Regions from separate parts of the Neisseria meningitidis genome, predicted to be linked through region 2. Evidence: predicted binding sites of a transcription regulator. Region 2 holds the regulator's gene; each other region holds the start of a gene.
The links. The regulator FNR, encoded in region 2, switches genes on or off when oxygen is low (the NO sensors DNR and NnrR bind a similar motif). The targets are predictions, from matches to a motif close to TTGATNNNNATCAA.

Region 1 (5,613 bases), 140 kb from region 2:
GCAAGCGGCAAATCTTCGGTACTGTATAACGTTTTTTGGAAAAAATCTTCCAAATCCAAGCCGGTAATTTCCTGACAGCGGATTTGCCAGTGTTTTTCCGGAATACCCGAGTGTGTGTCCCTCCACTCCCGATAGAGTTTGTCCATTACCGTATCGAGAGAATGTCTGCCGTTGCTTCGGTTGCGTATTATCAGATCAAGGCACAATGCGGCAAGCGCGCCTTTCTGGTAGTAGCTGACGATGGCGTTGGGGCTGTTTTCATCAGGTTTGTAAAATTTGTTCCACGCGGTAAAACTCGATTCCGCCAAGGTCTGCCTCAAACGGCCGCGGGTTTGTTGTACGCGCGTAATGCCTTGTGCCAGCAGGTTTAAATAAGATTCGGGCGAGATGGTGCGGCTGCGTGCCAAAAACAAATCGTCGTAATAGGATGTAATGCCTTCGAATGCCCATAGTTGTTCGGTATAGTTTTCTTTGTCGAGGTCATAAGGGACGAACGCGGCAGGTTTGATGGATTTGACGTTCCACGCGTGAAAATATTCGTGGGAGAAAAGTCCGAGCAATGTGGTGTAGGTATCGTCGGCATCGGTCATACCGTACGGCGGAAGGCTGTGGCGGTCGGCGAGCAGGGCGGTGCTGTCGGTGTGTTCCAAACCGCCGTAAATATGGTCGCCGACGTGGAGCAGGAACAAATATTTTTGAAACGGGGCAGGGGAGGAAAACACCGTCAGTTCTGTTTCGCAGATTTTTTTGATATCCGAAACCAGCCTGTTGCGGTCGAAATCAGGATATATGCCGCTTAAGGCAATTGTGTGCGGAATGCCTGCCGCCTCAAAATCTAAAAATTCAATCAAGCCCATCTCGACAGGTCGGTCAATCAATTCGGCATAAGATGCCGCCTGAAAGACAAACCTCCCTGTTTCCGGCAGCGTTGTGGCAATACGCCTTTCGGACGGAATACCCGTCAATTCCAAGCGGTGCAGCAGCGTTTCCGTTCCTTCGACTTTCAAAAACAGGCACGATCCGTCAAAAAACCGCGTTCTGTCGTCAGGAAAGAACCTCGAACCGACAAATCGAATGCATATACGGTGTAGCGGATTTGCCACTCGCCGCGTACGGCGGCAGCGTGCCAGCGGTTTTTTGCAATTTGTTCGAGCGGCATGGACGTGCCGTTACAGGATGCATGGATAGAAGTGATGTGGCGGGAAAAATCCCGAATCAGATAGCTGCCCGGAACCCAGTTTGGCAGGCTTATTTCTATAGGAAGATCATCATCTTGTGTGAATGTCAGCAGGATGTGCCACTCGTGGTCGAGAGGGGACGGGGTTATTTTATAATGAATCATAACTATCAAATATATCGTTAAACGGGATGGATTAAATACCTTTAAAATGCAGCTTAACCTACATCAATAAAGTGCCACAAAAAGGGAAAATTGGAAACAAAAGCAATGGCGGTCGGGTTGTAATTTATTATAACAATATGATTTATATGTAATAAAAAACAGATTAAGCAAAGGGCTCGCCGGCGGCGCGAATGTAATTCCGCTTGGCGTAATAAGGCAGATATGTTAAATTTAGAAAAAATTACGCTTGCCCGGATTGCACCTTAAACAGGCTGCGGAAGCGGCAGGATAAAAATCTTTATTCCCATAAATTCATGGAGACTCTCATGGACACACAAACTTACAACTACAAAGTGGTGCGCCAGTTCGCCATCATGACTGTAGTTTGGGGGATTGTGGGTATGTTGGTCGGCGTTATCGTCGCCGCCCAGCTTTTTGCTCCTGCCCTCGACTTGTCTAATATCGGACCTTGGTTCCACTTCGGCCGCCTGCGTCCGCTGCACACCAATGCGGTTATTTTCGCATTTGGCGGTTGCGGCCTGATCGGCACATCATACTACGTTGTCCAACGTACTTGTAATACCCGTCTTTTCGGCGGTTGGCTGCCGGCATTTACCTTTTGGGGCTGGCAGGCGGTAATCGTTGCCGCCGTCGTCAGCTTCCCTATGGGTTGGACCCAAGGTAAGGAATATGCCGAACTGGAATGGCCGATCGATATTCTGATTACTTTGGTTTGGGTGGCTTACGCCATCGTATTCTTCGGTACGATTGCCAAACGTAAGATTAAACATATTTACGTTGCCAACTGGTTCTACGGCGGCTTTATTTTGGCGGTCGCACTTTTACACATCGTCAACAATATCAGCATCCCGGCCGGTTTGATGAAGTCATACCCCGTCTATTCCGGTGCGATTGATGCTATGGTTCAATGGTGGTACGGGCATAACGCCGTGGGCTTCTTCCTGACTGCCGGCTTCTTGGGTATGATGTACTATTTCGTACCCAAACAAGCAGCCCGCCCCGTTTACTCCTACCGCCTGTCCGTCGTTCACTTCTGGGCGTTGATTTTCACCTATATGTGGGCGGGTCCGCACCATCTTCACTACACTGCGCTGCCTGACTGGACGCAATCTTTGGGTATGGTTCTGTCTTTGATTCTGTTCGCACCCTCTTGGGGCGGTATGATTAACGGCATCATGACCTTGTCCGGCGCGTGGGACAAACTGCGTACAGACCCGATTCTTAAATTCCTGATTGTATCCTTGTCCTTCTACGGTATGTCTACCTTTGAAGGCCCGATGATGTCGATTAAAACGGTCAATGCATTGAGCCACTATACGGACTGGACCGTCGCGCACGTTCATGCGGGTGCGTTGGGCTGGGTAGGCTTTGTAACCATCGGTTCCGTCTATTACATGATTCCCCGTCTGTTCGGCAAAGAACAGATGCACAGCACCAAGCTGGTAGAAGCACATTTTTGGATTGCGACCATCGGCGTGGTTCTGTATATCGCTGCCATGTGGATTGCCGGTGTGATGCAGGGTTTGATGTGGAGTTCTTTGAACGATGACGGTACGCTGACCTACTCGTTTGTCGAATCCGTAAAACGCACCATGCCTTACTACGTGATCCGTTTTGCAGGTGGTTTATTGTATCTGAGTGGTATGTGCATTATGGCGTACAACGTGTACCGCACAGCCATCGGTGGTAAAGCAGTCGATGCCGAAATCCCTGCGGTTTCCCAAACACAGCACCACTAAAATACTAAGAAAGATAGGCTACCAAAATGAAATTACAACAATTGGCTGAAGAAAAAATCGGCGTTCTGATTGTGTTCACGCTGCTTGTAGTCAGTGTCGGTCTGTTGATTGAAGTTGTGCCCTTGGCCTTTACCAAGGCGGCAACACAGCCGGCGCCGGGCGTGAAGCCTTACAATGCCCTGCAGGTTGCCGGACGCGATATTTACATCCGTGAGGGCTGTTACAACTGCCACTCGCAAATGATTCGTCCGTTCCGTGCGGAAACCGAGCGTTACGGTCATTACTCTGTTGCCGGAGAGTCGGTTTACGACCATCCGTTCCAATGGGGTTCCAAACGTACCGGTCCTGATTTGGCACGTGTGGGCGGTCGCTATTCCGACGAATGGCACCGTATCCACCTGCTGAATCCCCGTGATGTCGTGCCTGAGTCCAATATGCCGGCATTCCCGTGGCTTGCACGCAATAAAGTCGATGTCGATGCAACCGTTGCCAACATGAAGGCTTTGCGTAAAGTAGGTACTCCTTACAGTGATGAGGAAATTGCGAAAGCGCCTGAGGCTTTGGCAAACAAATCCGAGCTGGATGCTGTAGTCGCCTATCTGCAAGGATTGGGTCTGGCTTTGAAAAACGTAAGGTAACATCATGGATATTAACGGTATTCGTGCTCTCTTCACGGTATGGATCTTTATCTGTTTCCTGTTGGTACTCTATATCGTCTTCAACAGGCGGAATAAGAAAAACTACGATAATGCCGCAAACAGCATTTTTGATGAAAACCAAGATGCGCAAGATAAGAAAAGCGAAAACCGTTAATATTGTGATAACGGAGCAAAACAATGAACACAACATCCCAATTTACCAGTAATTTCTGGAATATATATATTGCAGTTATTGTCTTACTGAGCTTTATCGCTTTGGCTTGGCTGCTGCTGTCTCAAAATGTTGTCAAACGTCCGAAGAAGGGCGAAGAAGTACAAACTACGGGTCATGAGTGGGACGGCATTGCCGAATACGACAATCCGCTGCCCCGCTGGTGGTTTTGGCTGTGTGTTTTGACGTGGCTGTTCGGTATCGGTTATCTGGTTATGTATCCGGGTGTCGGCGACTACAAAGGTCTGCTGAAATGGACCAGCCATAACCAATATGAAAAAGAGGTCAAAAAAGCCGATGAGCAATACGGCAAACTGTATGCCAAGTTTGCGGATATGCCGATTGAAAAAGTGGCAAAAGACCCTCAAGCCAAGCAAATCGCCCAAAACCTGTTTAACACTTATTGTATCCAGTGCCACGGCTCTGATGCTAAAGGCTCTAAAGGTTTTCCGAATCTGACCGATAGCGATTGGTTGTGGGGCGGTGATCCCGATAAAATCCACGAGACCATCGAAAAAGGCCGTGTTGCGACTATGCCTGCCTGGGGTCCTGCTTTGGGCGAAGAAGGCGTGAAAGACGTTGCCCATTATGTGATGTCCCTTTCAAAACCCGAAGGTCAGTATGATGAGGAACGTGCCGCGCGCGGACAAGCCTTGTTCAGCGGTCCGCCTGCCAACTGTTTCACTTGCCACGGCGATAAGGGACAAGGTATCCAAGGTTTGGGTCCGAACCTGACTGATGACGTGTGGTTGTGGGGCGGTACGCAAAAATCCATTATCGAAACCATTACCAACGGTCGCAGCAGCCAAATGCCCGCTTGGGGACATTTCTTGGATAAAGACAAACTGCATATTATGACTGCTTATGTATGGGGTCTTTCCGATAAAGACGGTAAAGCTCCGGTGAAAAAAGCCGAGCCTGCACCGACTCCCGCACCGGCGGCAGAACCCGCAGCCTCTGCTCCTGCAGAAGCAGTACAAGCCGCGTCCGAAGCCAAACCTGCCGCAGCAGAACCTAAAGCCGAGGAAAAAGCCGCACCTGCTGCCAAAGCGGACGGCAAATAGGTTTATGAAACCGTTTGTGCCGCCTGCCATGGCAATGCAATTCCGGGTATTCCCCATGTAGGCATCAAAGCCGATTGGGCCGACCGCATCAAAAAAGGCAAGGACACGTTGCACAAACACGCGATCGAAGGTTTCAATACGATGCCCGCAAAAGGCGGTCGCGGCGATTTGAGCGATGATGAGGTTAAAGCTGCGGTTGACTATATGGTCAACCAGTCAGGCGGCAAATTCTAACTTGACTGAGTTTCCGATATTATCGGTTATGAAAATCCAGATTCAGTATTGAATCTGGATTTTTTGTTTTAACGGGCATCCGGTTTTAAACGCAGACTGCCTATTTGTTGTAATGAATTTTGACTTTAGTCATAAAGAATTAGTCTTTATTGTTTATAATCGCGCATCATCACGATAGCCCTATTTTCAAAAGGACGATTAATGGATACACAAATCAAAACTGAAGCCGGTCAGCAGAATAACCGGCGTTATCTGACCGTTTGGCGGTGGCATTTTTATGCCGGTCTGCTGGTTATGCCTTTTCTTACCCTGCTTGCCGTTACGGGTTTGGGTATGCTGCTGT
Region 2 (5,613 bases):
ACAACGGCAAAGCCCCATACCGTACCGGCAAGAAAATATGATAAATTATAAACAATGTTCAGCCACCCGACACAGACCCACACCGACCCGCCATGAAATTACAACAATTGAAATACGCCTTAGAAGTTTACCGGCACAACCTGAACGTTTCCGAAGCGGCCGAAGCCTTGTTTACTTCGCAACCCGGCATCTCCAAACAAATCAAATTGCTGGAAGAAGAAATCGGCATTCAGATTTTTATCCGCAGCGGCAAGCGCGTGGTTTCGGTCTCGCAGCCGGGCAAGGTGGTTTTGGATATTGCGGAACGTATTTTACGCGATGTACAGAACATTAAAAATATCGGCAGCGAGTTTACCGGACAGGACAGCGGTTCGCTGACGGTTGCCACGACGCATACTCAGGCACGCTATGCCCTACCCTTGATTGTTGCCGATTTTGTGAAACGCTATCCGAAAGTCAACCTGACCATCAAACAGGGGAGCCCTGCCGCCATCGCACGTATGGTTACCTCAGGCGAGGCGGACTTGGCGATTGTTACGGAACGGATAGACGACCATCCCGAACTGGGAAAACTTCCCTGCTATGACTGGACTCATGCGGTTATCGTACCGAACGACCACCCCTTGCTCGAATGCAGAAACCCCCTCCGTATTGAAGATTTGGCGAGGTTTCCACTAATTACCTATGAATTTGCATTCAACACGGGCAGCAGCATCGCGCGGGCATTTTCCAAAGCCCGTTTGGAACAGCCGGATGTCGCATTGGCGGCGGCGGATACGGACGTATTGAAGACTTATGTGCGCTTGGGTTTGGGCGTGGGACTGATGGCGAAAATGGCGTACAACCTGGATACGGACGGCGATTTGCAGCTTGTGGATGCGGCACACCTGTTCGAGCCGTCGCCGACGTGGATTGCTTTGCGCAGCGATACTTATTTGCGCGGATATGCCTACGACTTTATCCAAGCGTTTGCGCCGCACCTGACACGCGAGAAGGTGGATAGGATTCTGTACACGCCCATCAGCGAGGATTTTTCGATTTAGGCGGCTGCCGGTTTTCAGACGGCACTTTGCGGCAGATACAACAAACAGGACAGATGTTTTCGTCTGCCCTGTGTTTATTGAGAATGCCGTCTGAAATGTTCGTACGGGTTAATCAAATGGCGTGCGAACAACCGGATACCATCTTCTTCAACACCTGCAGATTGAGGATCTTGATGTGTTTGTGTTCGACGGAAATCAATCCTTCCTGATGGAACTTGGATAATGTGCGGCTGACGGTTTCAAGTTTCAGCCCGAGATAACTGCCGATTTCTTCGCGGGACATTCTTAAGATGAAGTCGTTGGCAGCAAAACCTCGGGAATAAAGGCGTTGGGAAAGGTTCAGCAGGAAGGCGGCAATCCGCTCTTCGGCGCGCATATTGCCCAACAGCAGCATAACACCTTGGTCGCGCACGATTTCACGGCTCATCATGCGGAAGAAGTGCGTACGCAGGCTGGGGATGTTTTGCCCCAGTTCTTCGATGTGGGTAAACGGCAGTTCGCACACTTCGCTGTCTTCCAAGGCGACCGCGTCGCAACTGTGCACATGGGAACAGATGCCGTCCATGCCGATGAGTTCGCCCGACATAAAGAAACCCGTTACCTGATCGCGGCCGTCCTGACTGGCGACGGTTGTTTTGAAGAAGCCCGAACGGATGGCAAAGAGCGAGGTAAAGGCTTCGCCGACACAGAACAGGTATTCGCCCTTTTTCAGGCGGCGGCTTTGACGGATGACGGCATCGAGTTGGCTGAGCTCGTTGGGCAGCAGCCCGACAGGCAGGCAGAGTTCCCGCAAAGAACAGGAAGAACACAGCGTTTTCATCTGATGTGTAGTATTATGCGAAGCCATACCGTACCTTTTTGTGCGCTTTGCCCCATCATGATTATAGTGGATTAAATTTAAACCAGTACGGCGTTGCCTCGCCTTGTCCTTATTTAAATTTAATCCACTATATGTGCTTATTGACACATATCAAGACAGGTTTATCATACTGTGGCATTCTACCAAACTATCCAAAATTTGACTAACATCATAAAACCACACACACCATGAAAATCATTCAGATACAGAACAATCACAATGTAAACGATGACCGTCCCGAGTTTGACCGCGCGCTGATTGCCAGCCTGCCCGCCAGCGGCCCGCGCTACACTTCCTACCCTACCGCCGACCGTTTCCATGACGGTTTCCGCGAAGGCGAATATATCAAAGCTTTACATTTGCGCGGTATGGGCGCGTTAAACAAACCGCTTTCCCTTTACATTCACATTCCGTTCTGCAACACCATCTGCTACTACTGCGGCTGCAACAAAATCATCACCAAAGACAAAAGCCGCGCCGATGCCTACATCGAATATCTTGAAAAAGAAATGGAACTGCTCGCTCCACATCTGAACGGACGGCACCAGCTTGCCCAACTGCACTTCGGCGGCGGCACTCCGACCTTTTTGAGCGACGAACAGATCGAACGTGTCTTCCGCATGATACGCAAACATTTCGAGTTAATCCCCACCGGCGAATACTCCATCGAAATCGACCCGCGCAAAGTCAGCCGCGACACCGTCCTCATGCTCGGCAGACTCGGCTTCAACCGCATGAGCATCGGCATTCAGGATTTCGACCCCAAAGTGCAGGCGGCGGTCAACCGCATCCAAAGTTACGAAGAAACCAAAGAAGTCATCGATGCGGCGCGCGAAGCGGGGTTCAAATCCGTCAGCGTCGATTTGATTTACGGCCTGCCGCACCAGACTTCGGAAAGCATCAAAACCACCATCGATACCGTTTTGTCGCTCGATCCCGACCGCCTCGCCCTTTATCACTACGCCCACCTGCCGCACGTGTTCAAACCGCAACGCCGCATCGATACCGCCTCCGTCCCCGACAGCGAAGAGAAGCTCGATATGCTGCAATACTGCGTCCAAACCCTAACCGAACGCGGCTACGTCTTCATCGGCATGGATCATTTCGCCAAACCTGACGACGAACTCTCCATCGCCCTCAAAGAAGGCTTCCTCCAGCGCAACTTCCAAGGCTATTCGACCTACGCGGATTGCGATTTGGTCGCCATCGGCGTGTCGTCCATCGGCAAAATCGGCAGCACCTATTCCCAAAACGAACGCGACATCGATGCCTACTATGCCGCCATCGACGAAGGCAGACTGCCCATCATGCGCGGTTATCAGCTCAATCAGGACGACATCCTGCGCCGCAACATCATTCAGGATTTGATGTGCCGTTTCGCGCTCGACTATCGGATTTACGAAAGTATGTTCGGCATCCCGTTCGACCGCTACTTCAAAGACGAACTGGCGGATTTGGAAAAACTCGCCGGTTTGGGATTGGTGCGCCTGAACAGCCACGGACTGACCGTTACCCCGAAAGGACGCTTCCTCATCCGCAACATCGCCATGGTTTTCGATTACCACCTGCGCCATAAAGAAACCAAGGCGAAATATTCGCAAACGGTGTGATTGTGGCTAACGTACAAATGCCGTCTGAAAGGCTTTTTCAGACGGCATTTTGCTGCCGGCAGGATAAGTGTTTTCAAGAACAGGCGGCGGCATATCATAACGTTCCGCACCTTTGTGTCCGACCGTTCCGAAACCAAGATATAGTGGATTAACAAAAACCAGTACAGCGTTGCCTCGCCTTGCTGTACTATCTGTACTGTCTGCGGCTTCGTCGCCTTGTCCTGATTTTTGTTAATCACTATACCAAACGGCATATCCCGACAGAACAGATTGTGCATAAGGCACAAGCCCGCACATTCCATCAACAAAATGCCGTCTGAACACGGGTTCAGACGGCATCAGTATTTTACAATCAGAATACTGCCTGTAAAACCAAGTAGCAGACAACCGACAATACGGCGGCGGCAGGCAGGGTAATGACCCACGCCAAACCGATGGGCTTCATCAGTTTCCAGTTGGCATTGCGGTTGACCAGACCGATGCCGAGTACCGCGCCGACCAAGATATGCGTACTGGACACGGGCAGCCCCATCAGCGACGCGCCCATCACGACGGATGCGGCGGACAGTTCGGCGGTAAAACCCGAAGCAGGATGCATTTCCGCCAAACTCGTACCGACGGTTTTAATCACCTCTTTACCGACAAACCACAAACCGACAATCAGCGCGATACCGAAAGTCAGCATCGCAATCGGGGGGACGACATTTTGCGCGGCAACGCTGTTGGTACGCAAAACATCCATAATCGCGGCAAACGGACCGATGGCGTTGGCGATATCGTTCGCCCCGTGGCTGAATGCGAAGCCGCAGGCGGTAAAGACCTGCATCCATGAAAACATCTGAAAGGTTGATTTGCCCAAGTCTTTACGCTTGAGGCTTTTGGCAAACACAAACGTCCCCATCCACACCGCCGCGCCTATCATAAAGATGGTCAGGAAGCTGTTGACGTTGCTCATCCCCAAATGCAGGTTTTTCAAGCCCTTGAAAATCAGCATAGCGGAAATCATCATCGCGCCGAACGAAGCGATAAAGGGAATCCAAGAATGCAGCGCTTTGTAGGAATCGACATTGTTTTTACGGTTGTCGAACGCATAAAGACCGCGGTAATACTCCGATTGCAGCTCTTGCGGATCGAATTCGGGTTCGTCGTAAATTTGCGCGTCGTGCGCCATTTTGGTGGCGTACTCGACTTTTTCGGCTTCGGACAAACCCTCGAAAAACAGGCGGTGCCGTTCTTTATAGGCCTTTTTTTCCTGCTTGATGCCCTTGAGCGTGCCTTCCGCCCAAGCGTTGTAATCTAAGACGTTTTTCTTGACGCGCGAAAACAGGAAATAGGACACCGCGCCGCCCAACACGGGCGACAATACCCAAGAAACACCAATACCGCCCAGCTTGCCCCAACGTATCAAATCGCCCGATGCGGCATCGTTCATTACCGCCATACATACCGCGCTGCCGACAATGCCGCCGATAATGGAATGGGTGGTAGATACCGGAAGCCCTTTTTTCGAGGCAAACAACAGCCACAACGCCGCCGCCAAAAGCGCGGACATCATAATAAACACAAACTGTATGGGTTCGAAATCAACACCCTTCAAATCGACGATGCCTTTGCGTATGGTATTGGTTACCTCACCGCCCGCGATGACCGCGCCGCTGACCTCAAATACCGCCGCAATCAGCAAAGCCTGCGGGATGGTCAGCGTACCCGCACCGACGCTGGTGCCGAAAGAATTGGCAACATCGTTGCCGCCGATGTTGAACGCCATAAACACGCCGAACATCGTGGCAATAATGAATAAGGCGGCGTAATTGTAATGGGTATAACCCAAGCCCCAATAAATAAAATAGCCGACTGTACCTACCAGCATGGCGGCAAAGACGGCGTTGATGGTTTTAACATTTGCGCTCATTTGGATTTGAGCCATGGCAATCTTCCTTTAATGTGGTGGAAATCATGAGTGTTGCCGACACTGTACTGCTGCCTCCGGTCGAACTGCCGTTTCGGGATATGGCAGACGCATCCTTCCTTCTGAACCGCATCCAAATACCCCCAAACCTGACCGAATGCAAAACTGCTGCCGGAAACGGTTTGTATGACA
Region 3 (5,613 bases), 420 kb from region 2:
GGGCTGCGGCAAGCGCAACGGCGGAAGTGTCGGAACCGCCGCGTCCGAGCGTGGAAATATCGCCTTCACTGCTGATGCCTTGGAAGCCGGCAACGATGACGACTTTGCCGGCGGTAAGGTCGGCACGCATTTTTTCGTCATCAATGCTTTCGATGCGGGCTTTGGTGTGGGCGGTATCGGTTTTGAGGGCGACCTGCCAGCCTGTGTAGCTTTTGGCATCCACGCCGATGTCTTTCAATGCCATCGCCAAAAGGCCGATGGTTACTTGTTCGCCGGTGGACAAAACCACGTCCAATTCGCGCGGATCGGGATGCTCCTGCATTTCGTGCGCCAACGCGACCAGGCGGTTGGTTTCACCGCTCATGGCGGATACGACGACGACGATGTCGTGTCCTTCGGCGCGGGCTTTGGCGACACGTTTGGCCACGTTTTTAATGCGTTCGGGCGAGCCTACGGATGTGCCGCCGTATTTGTGTACGATTAACGCCATGTTTCGTGCTTTCTTGTGTGGGATTGGTCGGGCAGCATGGTTTGCTGGAAAAGCGGCTATTATTACTATTTTTTACATGAAGTTCAAGAACGGACTGCGCTTTCCCGCCTGCCGTTTGACAGCGGTCAGCGAAAAACCTGTTCTTTCAGATTGTTGACAAAATGCCGTCTGAACGGTTTTCAGACGGCATCCGGACGACAATCAGGCGGCGGACAACGCATTTTGCTGGTGTTGCAGCAGTTCGCCTATGCCTTTTTGCGCCAGTGCAACCAGTTTGCCCAATTCGTCCAAACTGAACGGCGCGTCTTCCGCCGTACCTTGGATTTCGATGATTTTTCCCGATGCGGTCATGACGATATTCACATCACTGTCGCAACCGGAGTCTTCGGGATAATCCAAATCCAAAAGCGGCACGCCGTTCACTACGCCTACTGACACAGCGGCAACGGCTTCGCGGATGGGGTTTTCACTCAAAATGCCGTCTGAAACCAGTTTGCCGACGGCGATTTGCAGCGCGACAAACGCACCGGTAATCGAAGCCGTGCGCGTACCGCCGTCTGCCTGAATCACGTCGCAGTCAATCAAGATTTGGCGTTCGCCGAGTTTTTCCATATCCACGACCGCGCGCAGCGAACGCCCGATAAGGCGTTGGATTTCTTGTGTGCGCCCGGACTGTTTGCCCGCCGAAGCTTCGCGGCGCATCCGGGAAGCAGTTGAGGCAGGCAGCATCCCGTATTCCGCCGTTACCCAGCCTTGGTTTTTACCGCGCAGAAACGGCGGGACGTTTTCATCTATGGAAGCGGTACAAATCACTTTGGTATTGCCGCATTCAATAAGGCACGAACCGTCCGTATGCGGCAGGAAATGAGGGGTGATTTTGATATCGCGCAGGCTGTCGGCGGCGCGCGAGATGCGGATGTAATCAGGCATACTGCCCTCCCGTTAAAAACAGATAAATTAAAAAGCCTTAAATATGAAAAATCACATTTAAGGCCTTCAAACTGAAAATTTCTACGCCTCTTCGGCTTTGCTGCGGATAATCAAAAGCGGCAGGTGGCTTTGGCGCATTACCGTTTCGGCAAAACTGCCCATTAAAAGGTGCATCAGCCCGGTACGTCCGTGCGTACCCAACACCAGCAGGTCGGCACCGTTTTCATCGGCATAATCAACCAAATCCTGCGCCATTTCGCGCGCACCCTTATTGGCAACCAGCAGGTGTTTGACGGTATTTTCCACACCCAGTTCCCGGGCGGTGCGCTCGGCGGCATCCAAAACCTCGTTACCTTGTGCAATGGCGGCTGCCTCGTAACTCTCGTGTTGCAAAAATTCGGGGGCGAGCGCCATATATTCGGCAGGATTGGCAACGTGTACCAAAGTCAGACGCGCACCGTTGACCCCGGCAAGCTCGGCGGCATGTTTCAGGGCATTGATGGACGTTTCACTGCCGTCAACGGCAACAACCAGATGTTTGTACATATCGTATTCTCCTTTTGCACCGCCTCGCGGTGCCCTCTTGTCGGATGGGCGCAGGGACAGTTTGCGCCGTTTCATTATAGACCCGCCGTCGGGCTTTATACAACAGCCGAACAGCCCGACCGCTTTCCAGTATAATATGCCGCTTCCGTGCAGTCAGGCATTTTTTGCCGGCTTTCGTTCACTTTTTGATTTGACGCAATCTTGCAGGATTCGACCATGTCCGACAACGCTTTGACCTCTTCGCGACGCTTCGGCGGCATCGCCAGACTCTACGGAGACTCCGCCTTGGCGCACTTTTCACAGGCACACGTCTGCGTAGTCGGCGTGGGCGGTGTCGGCTCGTGGGCGGTCGAGGCTTTGGCGCGGACGGGCATCGGACGTTTGACTTTGATTGATTTGGACAACGTTGCCGAATCCAATGTCAACCGCCAGCTGCACGCCCTGACCGGAGACTTCGGCAAAGCAAAAGTTACCGCCTTGCGCGAACGCATTACACAAATCAATCCGCAATGCGAAGTGTTTGAAATTGAAGATTTCGTTACCGAAGACAATTTGCCGGAATACTTCGGAAAAGGTTTTGATTTCGTCATCGACGCGATCGACCAAGTGCGCGTCAAAGCAGCAATGGCGGCTTATTTTGTGGAACGTAAACAACCGTTTGTCCTCAGCGGCGGCGCGGGCGGACAAAAAAATCCGGCGTTAATCCAAACCGCCGATTTGAGCCGCGTAACCCACGACCCGCTGCTTGCCAACCTGCGCTACACCTTGCGGAAACGCTACGGATTCAGCCGCGATACGAAAGCAAATATGCGCGTGCCGTGCGTGTTCTCAACCGAAAACATCACGCCGCCGCAATCGGGCGTGGCGTGTTCTGCCGATGCCGCACCGCAGGGCTTGTCGTGCGCCGGCTACGGTGCAAGCATGCTCGTTACCGCTTCGTTCGGGCTATATTGTGCACAAGCAGCGGTGGAACACATCGCAGGCAAAAAATAAGCAATGCCGTCTGAAACAGGATTCAGACGGCATTTGAACAAACGCGGCAATCAAGCTGTCGGTTCAGAAAAACCAACATCGGCACGCCTAAAACCGTATTCACAACCTGCTCCTTTTCAAAACATTTGCATTTAAAAGCCGTTATAATGCCGTCTGAACATTTGCCCGACCACATTATACGTGAATGTCGGCAGATTGTTTTCTTTTGTAAACTTATATTAAAATCCACTTACCGATTCACGCCATGCCGCCCATCCCTGCCCCATCCGCACCATCCGAGCACACTGTCGCATGGGTATTCGGCCAACCCGTTACCGATTTGCCGCAGGATTTGTTTATCCCACCCGACGCGCTGAAAGTCGTATTGGGCAGTTTTCAAGGCCCTTTGGATCTACTGCTGTATCTGATCCGCAAGCAGAACATCGATGTTCTCGATATTCCGATGGTGAAGATTACCGAGCAGTATCTGCACTACATCGCCCAAATAGAAACCTATCAGTTTGATTTGGCGGCGGAATATCTTTTGATGGCAGCAATGCTGATTGAAATCAAATCGCGCCTGCTGCTGCCGCGTACCGAAGCCGTCGAAGACGAAGAAGCCGACCCGCGTGCCGAGTTGGTGCGCCGCCTGCTGGCTTACGAGCAGATGAAGCTGGCGGCACAAGGGTTGGATGCGCTTCCTCGTGCGGGCCGGGATTTCGCATGGGCGTACCTACCTCTGGAAATTGCCGTCGAAGCCAAGCTGCCCGAAGTCTATATTACCGACTTGACGCAAGCGTGGCTGGGTATTTTGTCTCGGGCAAAACATACGCGCAGCCACGAAGTTATCAAAGAAACCATCTCCGTGCGCGCGCAAATGACGGCAATCCTGCGCCGTTTGAACGGACACGGGATATGCAGGTTTCACGACCTGTTCAATCCCGAACAGGGCGCGGCTTACGTGGTCGTCAACTTCATCTCACTGTTGGAGCTTGCCAAAGAAGGATTGGTCAGAATCGTGCAGGAAGTCGGTTTCGGAGAAATCCGAATCAGCCTCAATCATGAGGGGGCGCATTCAGACGGCATTTCCGGCACACGAGGCGGGCGCGATGTGTTCTAATACGCCCCAAGCCGCCACCAAAAATCGGGAGACACGCCATATGACCGGCATCATACATTCGCTGCTTGACACCGACCTCTACAAATTCACTATGCTGCAAGTGGTTCTGCACCAGTTTCCGCAGACGCACAGCCTTTACGAATTCCGCTGCCGCAACGCCTCGACCGTCTATCCGCTTGCCGACATCAAGGAAGACTTGGAAGCCGAACTCGACGCGCTCTGCCGGCTGCGCTTCACCCACGACGAACTCGGCTATCTGCGCTCCCTGCGTTTCATCAAAAGCGACTTTGTCGATTATCTCGAACTCTTCCAGCTCCAACGCCGCTTTGTCGAAGTCGGCACAGACGATAAAGGCCGTCTGAACATCCGTATCGAAGGCCCGATGATACAGGCGATGTTCTTTGAAATCTTCATCCTCGCCATTGTCAACGAACTTTACTTCCGCCGGCTGGAAACCCCTGCCGTTATCGAAGAAGGTGAACGCCGGCTTCAAGCCAAAGCCGCGCGCCTCAAAGAAATCGCCGCCGCACAAAACCCCGACGATCCGCCCTTCCTGATTTCCGACTTCGGCACGCGCCGCCGCTACAAGCTCGCGTGGCAGGAACACGTCATCCGCACCCTGCTCGAAGCCGCCCCAAGCATCGTGCGCGGCACCAGCAATGTCTTTCTCGCCAAAAAACTCGGCATTACCCCCATCGGCACCATGGCGCACGAATTCCTCCAAGCCTTCCAGGCCCTCGACGTACGCCTGCGGAATTTCCAAAAGGCCGCGCTCGAAAGCTGGGTGCACGAATACCGGGGCGATTTGGGCGTTGCCCTGACCGACGTTGTCGGTATGGATGCCTTCCTGCGCGATTTCGACCTCTATTTCGCCAAACTTTTCGACGGGCTGCGCCACGACAGCGGCGACCCTTACGTTTGGGGCGACAAAGCCTACGCCCACTATCAAAAGCTCAAAATCGACAGCCGCACCAAAATGCTGACCTTCTCCGACGGGCTGGACATCGAACGCTCTTGGGCATTGCACCAATATTTCAAAGACCGCTTCAAAACCGGCTTCGGCATCGGCACCAACCTCACCAACGATATGGGGCATACGCCCTTGAATATCGTCTTGAAACTGGTCGAATGCAACGGGCAGTCCGTCGCCAAGCTGTCCGACTCTCCGGGCAAAACCATGACCAACAACAGCACCTTCCTCGCCTACCTGCGCCAAGTGTTCGACGTACCCGAACCCGAAACGCCGTAAACCGGCAGAAAAAGCGCACAATTCCTGTTTCTGCCGCATAAAATCTTTTAAAATACCGCCTGATTTGAATTTAACCGAAAGACCGAACTTCATGAACCTACATCAAACCGTCGAACACGAAGCCGCCGCCGCCTTTGCCGCCGCAGGCATCGCCGACAGTCCCGTTGTTTTGCAGCCGACCAAAAATGCCGAACACGGCGATTTCCAAATCAACGGCGTGATGGGTGCGGCGAAAAAAGCCAAACAAAACCCGCGCGAACTGGCGCAAAAGGTCGCCGACGCATTGGCAGGCAACGCCGTCATCGA

Region 1: the regulator FNR is predicted to act here: its motif matches at 1,396-1,409, upstream of ccoN (cytochrome-c oxidase, cbb3-type subunit I).
Region 3: the regulator FNR is predicted to act here: its motif matches at 2,152-2,165, upstream of IUJ45_RS10260 (universal stress protein).

What each region holds. Positions count from the first base shown of each region.
Region 1 is NZ_CP064367.1:1,742,781-1,748,393, forward strand. It holds gene IUJ45_RS08850 (M61 family metallopeptidase) at 1-857, opposite strand, end outside; partial or broken gene IUJ45_RS11245 (M61 family metallopeptidase) at 912-1,342, opposite strand; gene ccoN (cytochrome-c oxidase, cbb3-type subunit I) at 1,669-3,102, shown strand; gene ccoO (cytochrome-c oxidase, cbb3-type subunit II) at 3,129-3,740, shown strand; gene IUJ45_RS08865 (CcoQ/FixQ family Cbb3-type cytochrome c oxidase assembly chaperone) at 3,745-3,915, shown strand; partial or broken gene ccoP (cytochrome-c oxidase, cbb3-type subunit III) at 3,939-5,270, shown strand; gene IUJ45_RS08880 (PepSY-associated TM helix domain-containing protein) at 5,472-5,613, shown strand, end outside.
Region 2 is NZ_CP064367.1:1,599,969-1,605,581, reverse strand. It holds gene IUJ45_RS08215 (CysB family HTH-type transcriptional regulator) at 93-1,043, shown strand; gene fnr (fumarate/nitrate reduction transcriptional regulator Fnr) at 1,156-1,890, opposite strand; gene hemN (oxygen-independent coproporphyrinogen III oxidase) at 2,091-3,512, shown strand; gene IUJ45_RS08200 (inorganic phosphate transporter) at 3,865-5,439, opposite strand; gene IUJ45_RS08195 (hypothetical protein) at 5,421-5,613, opposite strand, start outside.
Region 3 is NZ_CP064367.1:2,019,590-2,025,202, reverse strand. It holds gene IUJ45_RS10270 (aspartate kinase) at 1-490, opposite strand, end outside; gene rph (ribonuclease PH) at 692-1,420, opposite strand; gene IUJ45_RS10260 (universal stress protein) at 1,502-1,966, opposite strand; gene IUJ45_RS10255 (tRNA threonylcarbamoyladenosine dehydratase) at 2,183-2,959, shown strand; gene IUJ45_RS10250 (segregation and condensation protein A) at 3,204-4,058, shown strand; gene pncB (nicotinate phosphoribosyltransferase) at 4,099-5,307, shown strand; gene argS (arginine--tRNA ligase) at 5,399-5,613, shown strand, end outside.